Regions from separate parts of the Peribacillus sp. NPDC055009 genome, predicted to be linked through region 2. Evidence: riboswitches for the same ligand, from Rfam matches in the RefSeq annotation. Region 2 holds a riboswitch; the other holds the start of a gene.
The links. Region 2 has a riboswitch for cobalamin ahead of ACWF5P_RS01445 (iron chelate uptake ABC transporter family permease subunit). Riboswitches for the same ligand answer to the same signal wherever they lie in the genome.
Positions count from the first base shown of each region.

Region 1 (8,007 bases), on a different contig from region 2:
AACTAAAGGCATCTTCCGTGAAATCATAAAAAGCCTCATCCAATACAACCAGGCAATCCGCTTTTTGGCATTCAATGATCAATTCCCTAACTGCATCCCGCTTAAATGAAACACCCGTCGGATTATTAGGCGTACATAAGAAAATGGCAGCATATTCGGGTAATCGGGGAATCAATCGTTCCAAGTCCAATTGCCACCCAGGAGCATCAAGCTGGTGAAAATCGACCTTACATCCTGCTGCCAAACAAGCTTCAGCATATTCCGCAAATGCCGGCTGAATGATTAGCACCCTTTGATTGGCTAATCCGTTCGCTACCAGCATGATGATTTCAGCACCACCGTTCCCCATCAAAACGGAATGCTCAGGAAGTGCTTCTTTTTTTGCAATGGACTTTGTCAGTTCAATGGCATGCGGGTCTGGATATTGAAGGATTCCTTCGAAAAACCCAAACCACTGTTCCTTTATGCGTAAAGGCGGACCCAATGGGTTGATGTTAGCACTGAAGTCGAGAACCGATTCAGGCATTTCGATTTCCAGCGCTTCATAAAGATAATGAGGATTAGAGCCATGAGAAGGTAATGTCAAGAATAAGTCCCCCTAGCCATAGCATCAGCAGAAATAGAAAAGATGACCGATGCATGATGGTAATCGTTTGTGGTATATGTTTTGCTTCCAATCGAACAAGCGGAACTCCCATCCTCGCACGGTCGGAAACAATTCCTTTGTACATATTCCGGCCACCAAGCTGTATTCCCAAAATGGCAGCAACGCCTGCTTCACACCACCCGCTATTCGGGCTTGGATGTTTTTTTGCGTCATTGAATAATATCTTCCATCTAGCACCAAATCCATGATAGCGGGACTTTGAGCTCAGTAACATCAGGAAACCGGTGAGGCGGCTGGGAATCCAATTCACGATATCATCGAGCTTGGCTGAAGCCCAGCCGAATTGCCCATATTTATCATTTTTGTACCCTACCATGGAATCGCATGTATTAATCGCCCTATACACCATAGCGAGCGGCGCACCGCCGATAGCTGCCCAAAATAATGGCGCTGTAATCCCATCACTGGTATTTTCCGCTACAGTTTCCACGGTGCCCCTGACGATTTCGGGTTCATCAAGATCAGCCGTATCACGGCCAACGATATAGGAAAGCTTTAGCCTCGCTTCAGGAAAATCGCGTTCATTAAGCGGAAGGCAAACATCCATCCCAGCTTGCTTCAAGCCCTTCTGAGCTATCGTAGTAGAAATGACCACAGCTTCCCAAAGGATACCTGCAAGCGGATGGATTAGATAAGCCAAATAGACGGTAAGACCTGTAATCAATAACACCGCCGTTAGGACGATGATCAACATGAAGAGTCCTTTCCGTTTCTTATATGCCCCTTTATTGAATGCCAGATCCAACTTGCTAATCATCGTTCCTATCCATTTGACTGGATGCGGCCAACTTGGCGGATCTCCAATTAATAAATCAAGGAAGAACGCCAGCGTAACCGCAAAAAGATGATGATAAATCATAATTCCTCAATCCGTTTCCGATTATTCGTTAAGGCTTCCACTGTACAATCATATACACCGCGACTGATCAGCTTCCCTAACGGAGTAATGGTGCCTGCATATTGAAGCTTTGCCCCTCTTTGAGCAGCCGCGATTAAAATGCTGTCAGTCGACGTTCCTGTTGCACATGTATTTGTCACCTTATCCAGTACATGCAAATCATGAAGGGCTTTTACTTTTGCCTCGGTAGCAGTAACTATACTGTGGATGAAAGCCTCTTCTGCCAAATGTCCATTTACGAATATCCATGTATTTATCGTTCCCGGAGCGGAACTCCAAGAATGCCGGTCAGCTAAAGAAGCGTCGATGGCATTTCCTACACCAGCCGTCACGATAATGAAAACAGAGAAATCTTCAGCTCTTAAAAGCTTGAAAGCAACCGTATCGAGAAAGACAGCTGTCATCATCCCTACCGTCTCCTGAGGTTCAAAACCATGAGCCTTTAAATACTCGGCCATTTCAACATGATGATCCTCGCAGTCATAGCCATGATGTACGTGCCTATTCACAAAATATTTATGCCAGCCCGTCCCCGAACCAGTCACTCCGGAAGACATCGTTCTAAGCGGGATCGGCGAATCCAATTGAATCATCTCAGGTCCGACTGTCAGATAGGATTCATCAATTTCCAATGGAATAGTATCATGGCCATGCTTTTCCGGAACGATGAACATCTGCGGTTTCGGAAGGGCGGGATGTGGATGTTTTTCGATCGTCGTATGATATACACCCTGAATCCGTTCCTGTTGAAGCACTTCATTCGGCACATCAACAACCTGAATTTTCCCTTTCTCAAGCAACATCAGCCGATCACAATATAACCCAGCCAAATTCAGGTCATGGAAAATTGAAATAACGGTCAAGTTCTGCTCTTTTGCCATTTTCCTCATTAAATCAAGAAGGTCTTTTTGATAGGAAAGATCCAAGTGATTCGTAGGTTCATCCAAAAAAAGGATTTCGGGTTCTTGGGCAAGTGCCTGTGCCAGCAGGACCCGCTGCCTCTCCCCTCCTGATAATCGTTCAAAATGCAGATCCTGAAAATCGGCTACGCCCGTTTGTTCCATAACCCGTTGGACAATCGCTTCATCATCTGCGGACCAACTATGGAACCAACCTGATTGATGGGCATATCGCCCAAGCGAGACCGTCTCTTTTACTGTATAGGAGAAAGCTAATGAGGAATGTTGAGGGAGCACAGCAATGACCTGTGCAAGTTGTTTTGACGAATAATCCTTCAAATCCCTACCTCTTATCCGTACGCTTCCGCCCTTATAATCGAGCACCCCGCTAAGCATACCTAAGAGCGTCGTTTTTCCGCTGCCATTAGGACCAAGAATCCCGAATAATTCTCCTTTATGTACATCAAAAGAGACAGAGTCCAAAACAGCTTTGTTGTCATATCCACCTGTTAACCCTTTAACTTCAAGCATTCGTTTTTACCCTTCTCTCCGTCTCTTTAATAAAATCAGCGCAAATGCAGGTGCCCCGATAAGTGAGGTGATCACCCCGATCGGCAGTTCCGATGGGGCAATGACCGTCCGTGCTACAAAGTCTGCCAAAATTAAAAATCCGCTTCCTATCAGCAATGACAGCGGAAGCAAATGTTTATGATCAGGTCCCCATATCTTTCGGACAAAATGAGGAATGACCAATCCTACAAAGCCAATCGCCCCTGAAACGGCTACCGCTGCCCCTGTCAATGTCGAACCGGCTATCAAGATCCACATTTTCCGCCGCTTAACATTCACACCTAAGTGTTTTGCCCGGTCTTCCCCGAAAGTCATCGCATTCAATTCGCTTGTATTCATGATCAAGATCAACGAACCAATGATAAAAAACGGCAAAATGATTGCAATATAATTCCATCCGCGCATTGAAACGCTTCCCATCAGCCAGCCGATGATTTGTCTTAATTCATCACCCGTCAGCGCAATCATCAATGAAATGAAGGCACTTAAAAACGAACTGAAAATGATTCCCGTTAAAATGATCGTTTCCACTTTCATCGATCGATCCATTTTTTTTGCAAAAGTCAATACGCAGAGCATCGTGAGCACTGAGCATAAAATGCTCAATGCCGGAAGAGTGTATAAACCGATGAACGGCAGTGATATATTCAAGAATATTGTCAATACGGCGCCGACCGATGCTCCTGATGAAATACCTAATGTGTAAGGATCAGCGAGCGGGTTCCGGAGCAGCCCCTGAAATGCCGCACCCGCAATCGCCAGCGATGCCCCGACCAACCCCGCAAGCAACACACGCGGCAAGCGGATGTTCATCACGATATTCGTCAGCATCACATCCGGATCAGCGGAAATCGGCAAATGAAAGATCTCCTTGCCGATTATTTGTAAAAGTACGGGAATCGGTACTGACACCGAACCAAAGGAAATGCCTACCGTCATTGCGAATAACAAAATTAAAAACGCAATCAAATAGGCAAACGTCCATTTAGTTGTTAAATTGGTTCGGATAGACTGATTTGGCAAGTTCCTCTACTCCCTCTATCAAGCGTGGACCGGAACGGGTCACCAAGTCAGAATGGACATCAAAGACTTGGCCATTCTTAACAGCATTTACGTCTTGCCATCCTTTTCGGCCCTTCACTTCATTTGCTGAATCTTTCGTATAATAACCATAAGTTGTAATGATGACATCAGGATTTGCAGCAATCATCGACTCTTCATCAATCTTTGCCCAACCGTCCAAGTCAGCAGCAGCATTATCCGCTGAAATAATAGTAAGCATCTCATTCATGAAAGTATTTTTTCCCGGTGTGTATATTTCCGGTGAAGGCGAAACTTCCACTAAAACGGTCTTCCTATCCTCTTCCTTTACGGATTTGGCCTTTTCCTCGATATCCTTAAGCTTCGTTTTCATATCCGCAACGATTTCGTTTGCCTTGTCATGTTCACCCGTTGCCTGTCCAATCATTTCAATAGACTCATAGACTTGGTCAAAGCTTTGTGCATCATTGACTACGAGGACATCTATTCCAGCATCCTTAAGCTGCTGTAAACCCTCATTCGAATTATGGGCACTTGATGCATGGGCAAGAACAAGGTCAGGCTTCATGGAGACAATCAGCTCCGTGTTCATTTCCATTCCGCCAACTTTTTCAATTTCTTTCGTTTCTTCCGGGTAATTATCATTATCGGAAACACCAATGACCTTTTTACCCAACCCAAGTGCAAAGACCACTTCCGTATTACTTGGTATTAACGAAACGATTTTCTTCGGTTTTTCTTCTATCGTTACTTTTTCCCCAGTTGCATCTTTAATCGTAATCGGGAAAGCTTCGTGTTGAGCATGTTTCGTTTGCTGCTTTTCTTTTCCTTCATCAGTAGCTCCACTGCAGCCGACCATCATGCCTGCAGTAAGCAACATCAACAATATCAGACCAAAAATTTTCTTCATTTTCATTCCCCACAATCTTTTTATTTAATTTCTTTCACCCAATAATCCCGGAAGATGCCCCAAAACAAAAAGCACCTCCCGTTAAACGGAAGGTGCTTGTATGGCAACAATATCATTACGGACTTCTTAGGGTCTGCCACACACCTTCCCATCCGCGTAGGTTACAGGTGTACGAATTTTGGCAGGTCTCCTGGCTCATGGTCATCGTCAACGGCACCTTCCCATATTTCATACAGTGGTACACAGCCGTCAGCTCCCATATACAGTGGCGGGACCGCGCTGGCATTTCACCAGCTTCCCTTTTAAGTCATTACGACACCAAATCGTTCATATGTATATAATTTTCATTGCCTTCATTATACACCATGTAAGAATCGATTATTATATGATTTTTCTGAACAGGTTCGAAATGACCCTTCCACACTCAATGATTTGAAGCATTTTCAATCAACGAAGCAAACCCATCGACTGATAAACCGGGTGAAATCCGAACTCGATGCAAGGCATGCATCCCTTGTTCCCTTGAAGCTCCCCCAGGTTCGGTAGTGACTGCCATCTTGTATCCGGCTTCATCTGACAGCCTGAGAGTCTCTTCGTTATACCGGCCAACCGGGTAGGAAAGCACTGTCGTGTCCTGGTCGAGAATACGGTCGAATAGCTTCTTAGACTGGACCATTTCAGCTTCTTGCTGCTCTGCCGTCATGCGGTTCAGCTCCAAATGGTTGATAGTATGGCTTTCGATCGAAATCCCATTCCTGCTCATCTCCATCATTTGATTTTCAGTCAGGTGATGACCTTTATCAATGGACTTCCCGATCATGAAGACAGTTGCTTTCATATCATTTTCTTTTAATATCGGGAAAGCCTCCGTGAAGTTATCTGTATAGCCATCATCAAAAGTAAGCCAGACACACTTCTCACTTGGCATCCGATTCTCGGTTAAAACGAGGAATGCCTCTTCAGGAGATAATGTATAGTAGCCATTCTCCCGAAGCCAAGCCATCTGTGACCGGAATTCCTCACTTGGAACCCGAAGGCGATTACCTTCAGAAATGCTGTGATACATCAAGATTGGAAGCTGGACGGCGGGCTCGGCCGTTATCCAGTCTCCCGTATCGATCTGGCCCTCCAATTCCTGCCCTGCCCCATTATCCGCCGCTTCGACCACTTCGATGTCATCTTCCGCAATCGGTGCAGCTGTCTTTGTGCCTATACCTTCTAAAATCTCTTGTGAGCATGCAGGTAAAATCAAAATCCCCAGCAATGCAACCATCCTTAACACTCTATATTTCCCCACTATCATTCTCCTAATTTTTTATAGTAAAATAGTACCAGAAAACTAGTGATTAATAAAGTATTCCATTAAATGAAAAAAGGGAAAGACGAGAGCTTAGTGACCTGTTAAGCATTTATGAGGATTTTTTTTCATAAGTATGTGCTATTAGCTTGAAAAGTTTGCCTATAAGAAATATAATAAATAAGTCGTCGACTTTTTTATATGTCCCAGTAGCTCAGCAGGATAGAGCGACAGCCTCCTAAGCTGTAGGTCGTAGGTTCGATTCCTATCTGGGACGCTAACTAAAAACCCTGTTACAATGCGGTTCTTCCGCGTAGTAACAGGGTTTTTTTCTGTGATTTATGGGGCGGTTAAACAAGTTCATAAAAAAAATCCGAGCCCTGTAAAACACAGAACTCAGATTTTTTATATACAGATAACCAATAGACCCAAACAAAACTCCCTTTAGCTATACTTACTTTCTATCTAAGCCTATCTCGTTGATTTTTTCATCAAAAATAGGTCCGAAACTTTCAGAATAAGTATTCGTTAAATGCCTATTGTCCCGGTAAATTATAACATTACCAATAATGGGCTGAAATTTACCGTTCACTTTAAAGTAATCTGTTAAGTCAATTTTATGCAATGATTTATTCTCTTTTTCAAATTGTCTCCAAAAGCTTTCGTCTTTCTGATTATCTACTGAATTCATTTTTTTTGTTGTTTCATCTATTCCATGTGTTTCTAATGATTCCAGTACATTAAAACTATATCTTGGATCATCACGAACCGCTAACACTTCAATACCATATTCATCTTTAACATACTGCAGCTGATCAACCATTTGTTGTTGTATTTTATTATTAGGTGAATCAGAAGCTGTGGCGTGAGAAATGACAAGATCTACATCTGAATCCTTTAGATAATCGAGAACATTATTGACCCAGATACCTTTCAAATCATCATCCGCATAACCTGTTGAAAAACGTGTACCTGAACGAGTCATATTCAATACACGATAATTATCATCTTTTGTTGCTTCTAAAATGGCACCTAACCAATGCTCTGAATGGGAACTGCCGATCAGGGCAATTGTAGCATCGTAATTTTCAGTTTCGCCATATTCCCCAATTTTCAAGTCACTTTCCTTCAACCCTTGGTTACTGCCGTCCAAATGCGATTGTGGTAAATCATCAAAGACTTCAGAATATGATGGAATTGGTTCCTGATCAGGTATATCATCAGGGTTTTTTACAGCTAACGCTCCTGGATAATTTTTATCGTTTATATTATTTTCCAGCCTATTTTTATCTATATATACTCCAATTAAAAGCGATGCAATCAAGAGTACATTCACACTGCCCATTATCCCGAGTCTCTTGAATGAGAATTTGTTGTCCTTTGAGCTTCGGATTGGTTCTTCTATATATCGAGTCATTAAAAAAGAAAGGGCAATTGATGAAATGATAATAAGAGTTCCGACGATGAATCCTGGAGTTTCTTGGACATTATAACGATAGAACTCCAATAATACCCAATGCCACAAGTAGATACCAAAAGCGATTCCACCTAGCTTCACCATTACAGGTGAACCTAAAAAGCGTTTGACACCATATTTTGTATCGCGTGTACCAGACAAAACAATGAATAATGCGCAGGTCATTGGCCATAAGGCAATATAACCCGGAAACATTTCAGATACATTGAAAACTATTCCCGTTAAAATTAAACCGATTAACCCAAGCC
Region 1 covers NZ_JBSGVZ010000002.1:474,464-482,470, forward strand. The annotation lists gene cobD (threonine-phosphate decarboxylase CobD) at 1-586, opposite strand, end outside; gene cbiB (adenosylcobinamide-phosphate synthase CbiB) at 561-1,526, opposite strand; gene ACWF5P_RS06125 (heme ABC transporter ATP-binding protein) at 1,523-2,995, opposite strand; gene ACWF5P_RS06130 (FecCD family ABC transporter permease) at 3,002-4,057, opposite strand; gene ACWF5P_RS06135 (helical backbone metal receptor) at 4,020-4,991, opposite strand; cobalamin riboswitch at 5,149-5,323, opposite strand; gene ACWF5P_RS06140 (polysaccharide deacetylase family protein) at 5,410-6,258, opposite strand; tRNA gene ACWF5P_RS06145 (tRNA-Arg) at 6,486-6,559, shown strand; partial or broken gene ACWF5P_RS06150 (acyltransferase family protein) at 6,737-8,007, opposite strand, start outside.
Region 1: it holds a riboswitch for cobalamin, as region 2 does, so the genes downstream of both, ACWF5P_RS06135 (helical backbone metal receptor) here and ACWF5P_RS01445 (iron chelate uptake ABC transporter family permease subunit) in region 2, are expected to answer to the same signal.

Region 2 (8,007 bases):
CCAAGCTAGTTTCAAGCCTATTTTCTTATAAAAATCCATAGAGATCTCCAGGTTCTTGGCTGGTAAATGGGCTTCATATAAACCTTCTATCATATTAGATTCTCCTTCTCCTATAACTTTCATTTTTACGAATTATGATCTGCCAAACAAAATAATTCAAGAAACCGATCCTATTATCCTTCTAATTGGATATAGTAAAACCCGAACAAGGACACGTCTCATTCGTGTCAATTATTCGGGTCATTTGTTCAGCATCCGCTTGGTCGGTTCAAAACTTCTCGGGATAGAGTCCTTCCGCTACTGTCCGTAAGGCTAGTGGTGCACGAATCCCTTCCGCGCCCGCTGAAAGAGGAAGCACGATGATTGCTTTATTTCGAATGGCCGGTACATCCGCCAGTTCACTTTTATTTAATAAGAATGCTTCTTTTTGCTTTATGGGGATATCTCCGTAATCAATGATGGCAATGACATCCGGATTCCGATCGACGACTTCTTCCCAACTGACCTCAGGCCACCCCCCTTCCGTATCACCAAAAATGTTCTGGCCGCCAGCCATGGAAATGATTCCTGTCATGTAATTATTTTTCGCTGCCGTTCTCGGGACTTCTTCACCGCCGTCATATACGAAAACGTTTTTGGGCTTGCCTGCACTTTCGATTTTTGCTGTAGTTTCTTTTAATTCGCGTTGCATCTCTTTGATGACTTCCGCTGCTTTTTCTTCTACATGAAAGATGCGTCCAATATTCTCAATATCTTTATACACATCTTCTATTGTCGGTGTTGACATATTGGAAGACTCTTGGATATATGTATTGATTCCGGCTTCTTTTAGCTCTTGGACGGTTCCTAACGTTTGTTCCGTAAAGGCGCTTTTCCAGCCTGCATATGCAAAATCCGGCTCAGCTTCAAAGAAAACTTCTTTTGATGGGTATTCCTTGGAAAGCACAGGCACTGTTTCATAGGCATCTTTATACTTTGGCAAAATTTCGTCATCCAAATAAGCCGTACCTGCCATTGAATCCTGCAACCCCAATGCAAGCATGATTTCCGTCGCATGCTGGTTTAGCGAAACCGCACGTTTTGGTGCCTCTGCATAGGTGAATTCATGATCCAGATTAGTGATGACCACTTTTTCTTTTCCACCTTTTTCGCTCTGTTTGCCTCCGTCCTTTGAAGCTTCCTCGGAGTTATTGCAAGCGCCCAATATCATCATTGCCAATAAACTGATGCTTAACAAAATCTTTCGGTAAACAGTCATATACTTTCCCCTCATATCCATTGTTTTTTTATATATGTGCTAAAAAGGTGATATGCGTCTTTTGCGTGATGGGGTGTATGCCGATTTCCGTTTCCACCCCGAACACCTTCCTTATCATTTTTGTCGTCAATACAGCTTCTGGTGTTCCGGATGTGATCACTTTGCCATTTTGGATGACATATATATGATCACAATACATGGCTGCCAAGTTTATATCATGCAGAGCCGTCAAGACGGTAACGTCCAGCTTTTTTACAAGGTCCAGCAATTGGAGCTGATGCCTGATGTCTAAATGATTCGTTGGTTCATCCAGGATGATGATATTCGCTTCCTGGGCAAGGGCACGGGCTATGAGGACACGTTGTTTCTCACCACCCGATAAGCTCATGAAACTCCTGTCTTCAAATCCACTCATTTCAACGCGAGCTAATGCTTGATTGACGATTCCTCTATCTTTCTCCGTATCTCCCTGAAATAACCGCTTATGAGGATGCCGTCCCATCCAAACCATCTCTTGTACACTAAAGTCGAAGGTCAGGGATGTTTCCTGACTGACAACCGCCATTTCCCTGGCTGTTTGTTTCTGTGAAAGCCGGTAAAGGTCACGGCCGTCCAGGTGAACAGCTCCCGTATGAGGCTTCAAGATCCGAGAAGCATTTTTTAATAAAGTGGATTTCCCACTCCCATTCGGACCGATCAGCCCAACGAACTGCCCAGTTTTTATTTGCAGTGATATATCCTCAATGATAGGAGTGTCCAGAATTGAATAGGATACTTCTTCAATAGCTAATCTCACTTGCCCCCACCTCCAAATGAATATGAACTTCGCCGCAAAAGCCAAATGAAGAATGGTCCTCCGCAAAGTGCGGTGACAACGCCAATCGGAAGTTCTTGAGGTGCCAGGACCAGCCGGGCACAAACATCTGACCAAATGACGAGGATCATGCCAATCAATATGCTGCATGAAAGAACACGTTTATGGTCTGTCCCGACCAATAGCCGGGCTAAATGCGGTACGACCAGACCGATGAACCCAATCGAACCGCTTACAGCCACAACTGTTCCCGTAACAAGGGATGTAATGATGATCAGAACTTTACGGAAGGCTTCCATATTGACTCCGAGCGTCGCGGCTACTTCTTCGCCCATCAATAAGATATTGAGGGAGCGGGATTGTACGATAAGGAACAAGGAAACCACAAGCACCACAACCGCTGGAATCGGTATGTATTCCCATTTTGCCCCCGCTAAGCTGCCCATCATCCAAAACATCGCTTCACGGATGCCGGAATCTTTTGGTGCAAGAGTGACAATGAAATTAGTGACGGCAGACATGATCATCGAAATGGCTACACCCGCCAATAACAGCCTTGTCGTTTGAATTCTCCCTCCCACTTGAGCCAATAAATACACGGAAAGCATCGCAGCCATGGCCCCCAGGAAGGCACCGAATGATAACGCATATTGACCGAATATAGGAAGCGCCCCAAAAAGAATGACAAGGGTTGCAGCAACAGAAGAACCAGATGAAATGCCCAGAATATACGGATCTGCAAGTGAATTGCGCACCAAGGCCTGGATGACGACACCCACTACGGATAATCCCGCACCTACCACCGCACCGAGCAATACACGGGGCAGGCGGATATCCCAAATGATCCGCTCTTGTGCGATACTCCAATTCACCTCCAGAAAACCACCGATAAAAGGCAGATGCCCTAAGGCGATCTTCCAAACCGTTATTGCTGACATCTTAACTGGCCCAAGGGTAACAGCGAATGTAACTGATAATAAAAGGATGCACAGCAAGAAAAATAGCAGAAAACGAAACCTGCGCTTGGCATTTCTCTCAAAATGAGGTTCTTCAAGCACATCCCCTCTCTCTTTCAATGAACTTCTAATCAATGACTCTTCCAATGATGAAATCCTCCTTCAAAAAAAACACAAAAAAACCCCAATCCTTTTAACAAAGAATGGAGTTACGAGTATAGGCCAAAAAATACGGAAGGACCTAAGTCCGCCTTTTCTTACTCTCGAACACCTCTCCTCTCAGCGAAGGAAAAATTGGTGATGCTCACTAGGTAGGTCTCCTGGCTTCCATATCAACATTTCCTTTCGTCTTCCCTGACTGACGGTCAAGTGACATCCTGAAAGAAAACTCCTTGGTTACAGTGGCGCGACCACTCGGGATTTGCACCCGATTCCCTGTTACCCTTTGTTCACACAAAGGCACCCAGCGGCAAATATATGAACTTCGCAAAATTTTCCAAACAATTAAATACAACGTTAGTATAGTATACTCCCAATCTTTTCACAATTAAAAAAATGGGATGCGGTCTATTATATAGAAGAAAATGGATTTAAAGGTTCTTTCTATAATGGTAGAATGTTAGCTTTTGACCCGTATCCACACTAAACTCCTCATCAATCGAAATCCGTTCAAAACCGTTTTTCACTAAAACCTTTTGGGAAGCGATATTGTCGCTTGTAGTTTTGGCATGTATTTGAGTCACATTCAATTCCGGCGCCAGATTAACCAAAAGCTTTAGAGCTTCATTCGCAAACCCTTTTTGCGTAAACGCTTCACCGATTCTATAACCGACATGAGCCGTACCATTAACGGGGTCGATATCCACAAGATTAATCCTGCCGACGATTATGCCTGAACCATCCTTAATCAAATAACAAGAAGAGATAGCATCTTCTTGTTCTTTTAATAATTCCTTATGCCTGATTCCAAACGATCCAAAGCTATAATAATCATCTCCCCGGCCTGGGACCGTTTGCTCGAAAAACCTTCTATTATTGCATTCAAATGCAAATAACGCTTGTGCATCCCGTTCATTAAGCCTGTCAATGTATATATCCATTATTCTTCCACCCTTTCAAAAAAACGCTCCTAATCTATCATTCAAGAAAACAAAGGGCTTATCCTTCCTGATAAATAGATAGATGAAGATTTGTACCCTGGCTTGATCCAGCTTCCCTTTATTGTTCCCTCAAATCCAGTTCCTGAATAAAGATAAATACATGAATTACTACAAAAGTCAAAAATAAATTATTTTTTTCTGGTAAAAAATCAGCGGATGATGTATCATAGGCTTCAGATATTCATTATTCTCATTTGGTTAATCGGAATTAGGAGGAATATATATGATTGGTTATGTGTTTTTAAATCTTGCCATAATGCTCGTTCTTTTAGGCGTTTTATTTTACATGAATAAGAAGCATATTTCCTTTACAAAAAGGGTCTTTACTGGACTTGGTTTAGGAATTGTATTCGGACTTCTTTTGCAGTATTTCTATGAACCTCAGTCAGATGCGATCGTTAAATCGGTCGATTGGTTTAACATTGTAGGTTCCGGCTATGTCAAGTTCCTGCAAATGATCGTCATGCCGCTTGTCTTCATTTCAATCTTATCCGCATTCACAAGATTGAAACTGACTAGCAATATTGGAAAGATCAGTGTCCTGATCATCGGAATCCTGCTTGGAACGACTGCGATTGCAGCTGCTGTCGGGATCACCTCGGCAACTGTATTCGATTTGGAAGCCGTTCAAATTGAGCAAGGGGAAGCGGAGTTAAGCCGCGGGGATCAAATATCGGAAACATACGGTACGATTCAGGATAAAACGATGCCGCAGCAAATTCTTGAATTGATTCCGTCCAATCCGTTCCTTGATTTAACGGGTGCACGTCCGACATCAACCATTTCCGTTGTAATTTTTGCTGCATTTCTTGGGATTGCCTATTTAGGAGTCAAAAGGAAACAGCCTGAACATGCTGAATTTTTTGCTAAAATAGTAGATACATTGCACAGCATCATCATGCGCGTAGTAACATTGATCCTGCGTTTAACACCTTACGGGATCTTGGCGATCATGACGAAGACGGTAGCTACGAGCGATTTGGATGCCATCCTGAAATTAGGAAAATTCGTAGGTGCCTCTTATGTCGCCCTGATTGTCATGTTCCTTATCCATTTGCTATTGCTGATGCTTGCAGGATTGAATCCAATCGTATATTTGAGAAAAGCTTTCCCAGTATTATCGTTTGCCTTCACTTCAAGAACAAGTGCTGGCGCTCTGCCATTGAACATCCAAACACAGAAACAACTAGGGGTGTCCGAAGGTATTGCCAACTTTGCCGGATCCTTCGGCTTGTCGATCGGTCAAAACGGCTGTGCCGGAATCTATCCGGCCATGTTAGCGGTCATGATCGCTCCAACGGTTGGGATCAACCCGCTAGATCCTTCCTTTATAGCCATGTTGATTGCCATCGTAGCCATTAGTTCTTTCGGGGTTGCAGGTGTAGGCGGAGGCGCAACATTCGCTGCCATCCTTGTATTATCTGCAATGAACCTGCCAATCGCCTTGGCCGGCCTGTTGATTTCCGTCGAGCCATTGATCGATATGGGGAGAACGGCTGTGAATGTCAGCGGAAGCATGACTTCCGGTATTCTGACTAGTAAAATAACGGGCGACCTGGATAAGGAACAGTTCAGTGAAGAATCATCTTTGAAAATCGAAGCTGAAATGTAAAATAAAAAAGCATCGGACTTCCATTGGAGGTTCGATGCTTTTTTACATATGGTTACTTTTTAATTTGCCTCGCTGTGTAATGATTGGCCTGAATAGCCGATAGTGCTTGGAACATATACTGGACAGCTGCATATACCCCGCATGCAAGGAGTATTCCAGCGAGTACATCCAATACAGCATGCTGTTTCGTAAATAGCGTCGAGAGGATGATCAGTGTTCCGAATGCAGTGACACTGGCATACTCCCATTTGTGCTCTTCTTTCCGCTTATGGGCAACGATCATCATGATGAATGTAGTCAGTACATGTATGCTAGGAAGACAGTTGACAGGTTGATCATGACTATAGACGAATCGCATTAAATGGGCAAATATATCGTTACCCACCACTTCCGGACGCGGAACTGTCGTTTGCCAAAGGCAATATACAAGAAAACAGAAAAGTTTCCCCGATATCAAACTGCCTAATCCTACGAAATAGTGCTTTCGGTCAACAAAACAGTAGTAAATCAGCAATCCATAAATATACGGATACCAAAGTAAATAAGGAACGACAAATTCTTTAATAAAGGGAATCTCCCCATCTATTATAGTCGTAACATCGACAGCATGACCTGAAGATTGATTGATGATTGAATAGATGGAACTAGTAATCACCAAAAGTATTAAATAATATAACGGGTGAAAGGATAGTAGGGAATTGTTTTTCATAGCTCGCTCCGACTTTCAATATATTGGTTTTTTTCCAAAGATTATTATACAACATTTTTCACTAAATTAACTCTTTAATTGCTAAAGTTAATGATTCCCATGAACTAGTAAAATGGATATCTCTTACTTTTCATCAGACCATGAATACATAACGAAAGCCATGGCATATACCACGGCTTGAAACGGAAACTTATACGCGGGAAGGCAAAAGTGATCACTCCGCCTTCTCTAGATTTTGTTATGGCGTTTTTTCCATACATACGTTAAGGAAATGAAGATGTAGATGCAAAGTGTAATGATTGTAACGACTATGGATGTCGTGAAAATGATTCCGATCAGGATCGTTATTAAAGCGATGATCGCAGCCCAAGTCGTATACGGGAACCATTTTACCGAATAGGCACTTGTTTTTCCTGACTGTTGTTTACGTGATTTCAAATGGGCGAAAGCAATGATCAACCAGATGAATAATACGGTATATCCAAGCGAACCCATTAAGAAATCGAAGGTCTTGCTTCCAGCAAATAAGGAAATCAGTACACCGCCATATAAAGCGGAAGTACACATTAATATTGCGGGAACAGGTACTTTCTTCTTGGATAAACGGGAAAAGATTTTCGGAACGCGACCATCCACGGCTTGTGTATACAGAACGCGGGATGAACCATACAACCCGGAGTTCATCGATGAAATGATCGCTAATAGAACAACGGCGTTCATGATATGGTCGGCACCAGGAATACCGATCATTTGAAAGACCATTACAAACGGACTTTCCTTCACTCCGTTTACTTCGTTCCAAGGAATTAAGCTAACGATGATGAAAAAAGGAATGATATAGAAAGAAATGATCCTGACCAATGTACTGCGAACGGCCTTTGGAACCACTTTTTCAGGATTTTTCGTTTCAGCTAATGTGACCCCGATGATTTCCGTACCGCCATATGAATAGATTACCACCAGCATCGCAGTGATCAAACCTGTCGATCCATTCGGAAAGAAACCTCCATGCTCGGTCAAGTTAGAAAAACCGACGGCTGTATGATCACCAAAAGTAACGAGCAGCAACAATAATCCAGCCATGATGAACACAATGATGACGGTAATCTTAATTAAAGCAAGCCAGTACTCCGTTTCAGCAAAAACCTTTACCGACAGTAAGTTAACCGCAGTAACTAAAACCGAAACAGCTAATGCCAATATCCAGATTGGATATCCAGGCAGCCAATATTGAATGAAAATTGCCGCAACCACTGATTCGGCCGCGATATTCAATACCCACATTTTCCAATAAATCCAATCCAGGAAATAGGCAGGATACTTTCCTAAAATCGATTGGACCAAATCCCTGAATGTTCGTGCACCGCTATTGCGGACCGCCATTTCAGCTAAACCTTGCATGATGAATAATAGGATGATGCCTCCTATCAAGTACGCTATGATTACGGAAGGACCTGCCATATCAATGGCTGAACTGCTTCCTTTAAATAAACCTGCC
Region 2 covers NZ_JBSGVZ010000001.1:279,652-287,658, reverse strand. The annotation lists gene ACWF5P_RS01460 (VOC family protein) at 1-93, opposite strand, end outside; gene ACWF5P_RS01455 (ABC transporter substrate-binding protein) at 269-1,258, opposite strand; gene ACWF5P_RS01450 (heme ABC transporter ATP-binding protein) at 1,287-2,054, opposite strand; gene ACWF5P_RS01445 (iron chelate uptake ABC transporter family permease subunit) at 2,051-3,130, opposite strand; cobalamin riboswitch at 3,322-3,510, opposite strand; gene ACWF5P_RS01440 (GNAT family N-acetyltransferase) at 3,619-4,128, opposite strand; gene ACWF5P_RS01435 (cation:dicarboxylate symporter family transporter) at 4,412-5,800, shown strand; gene ACWF5P_RS01430 (phosphatase PAP2 family protein) at 5,853-6,509, opposite strand; gene ACWF5P_RS01425 (amino acid permease) at 6,738-8,007, opposite strand, start outside.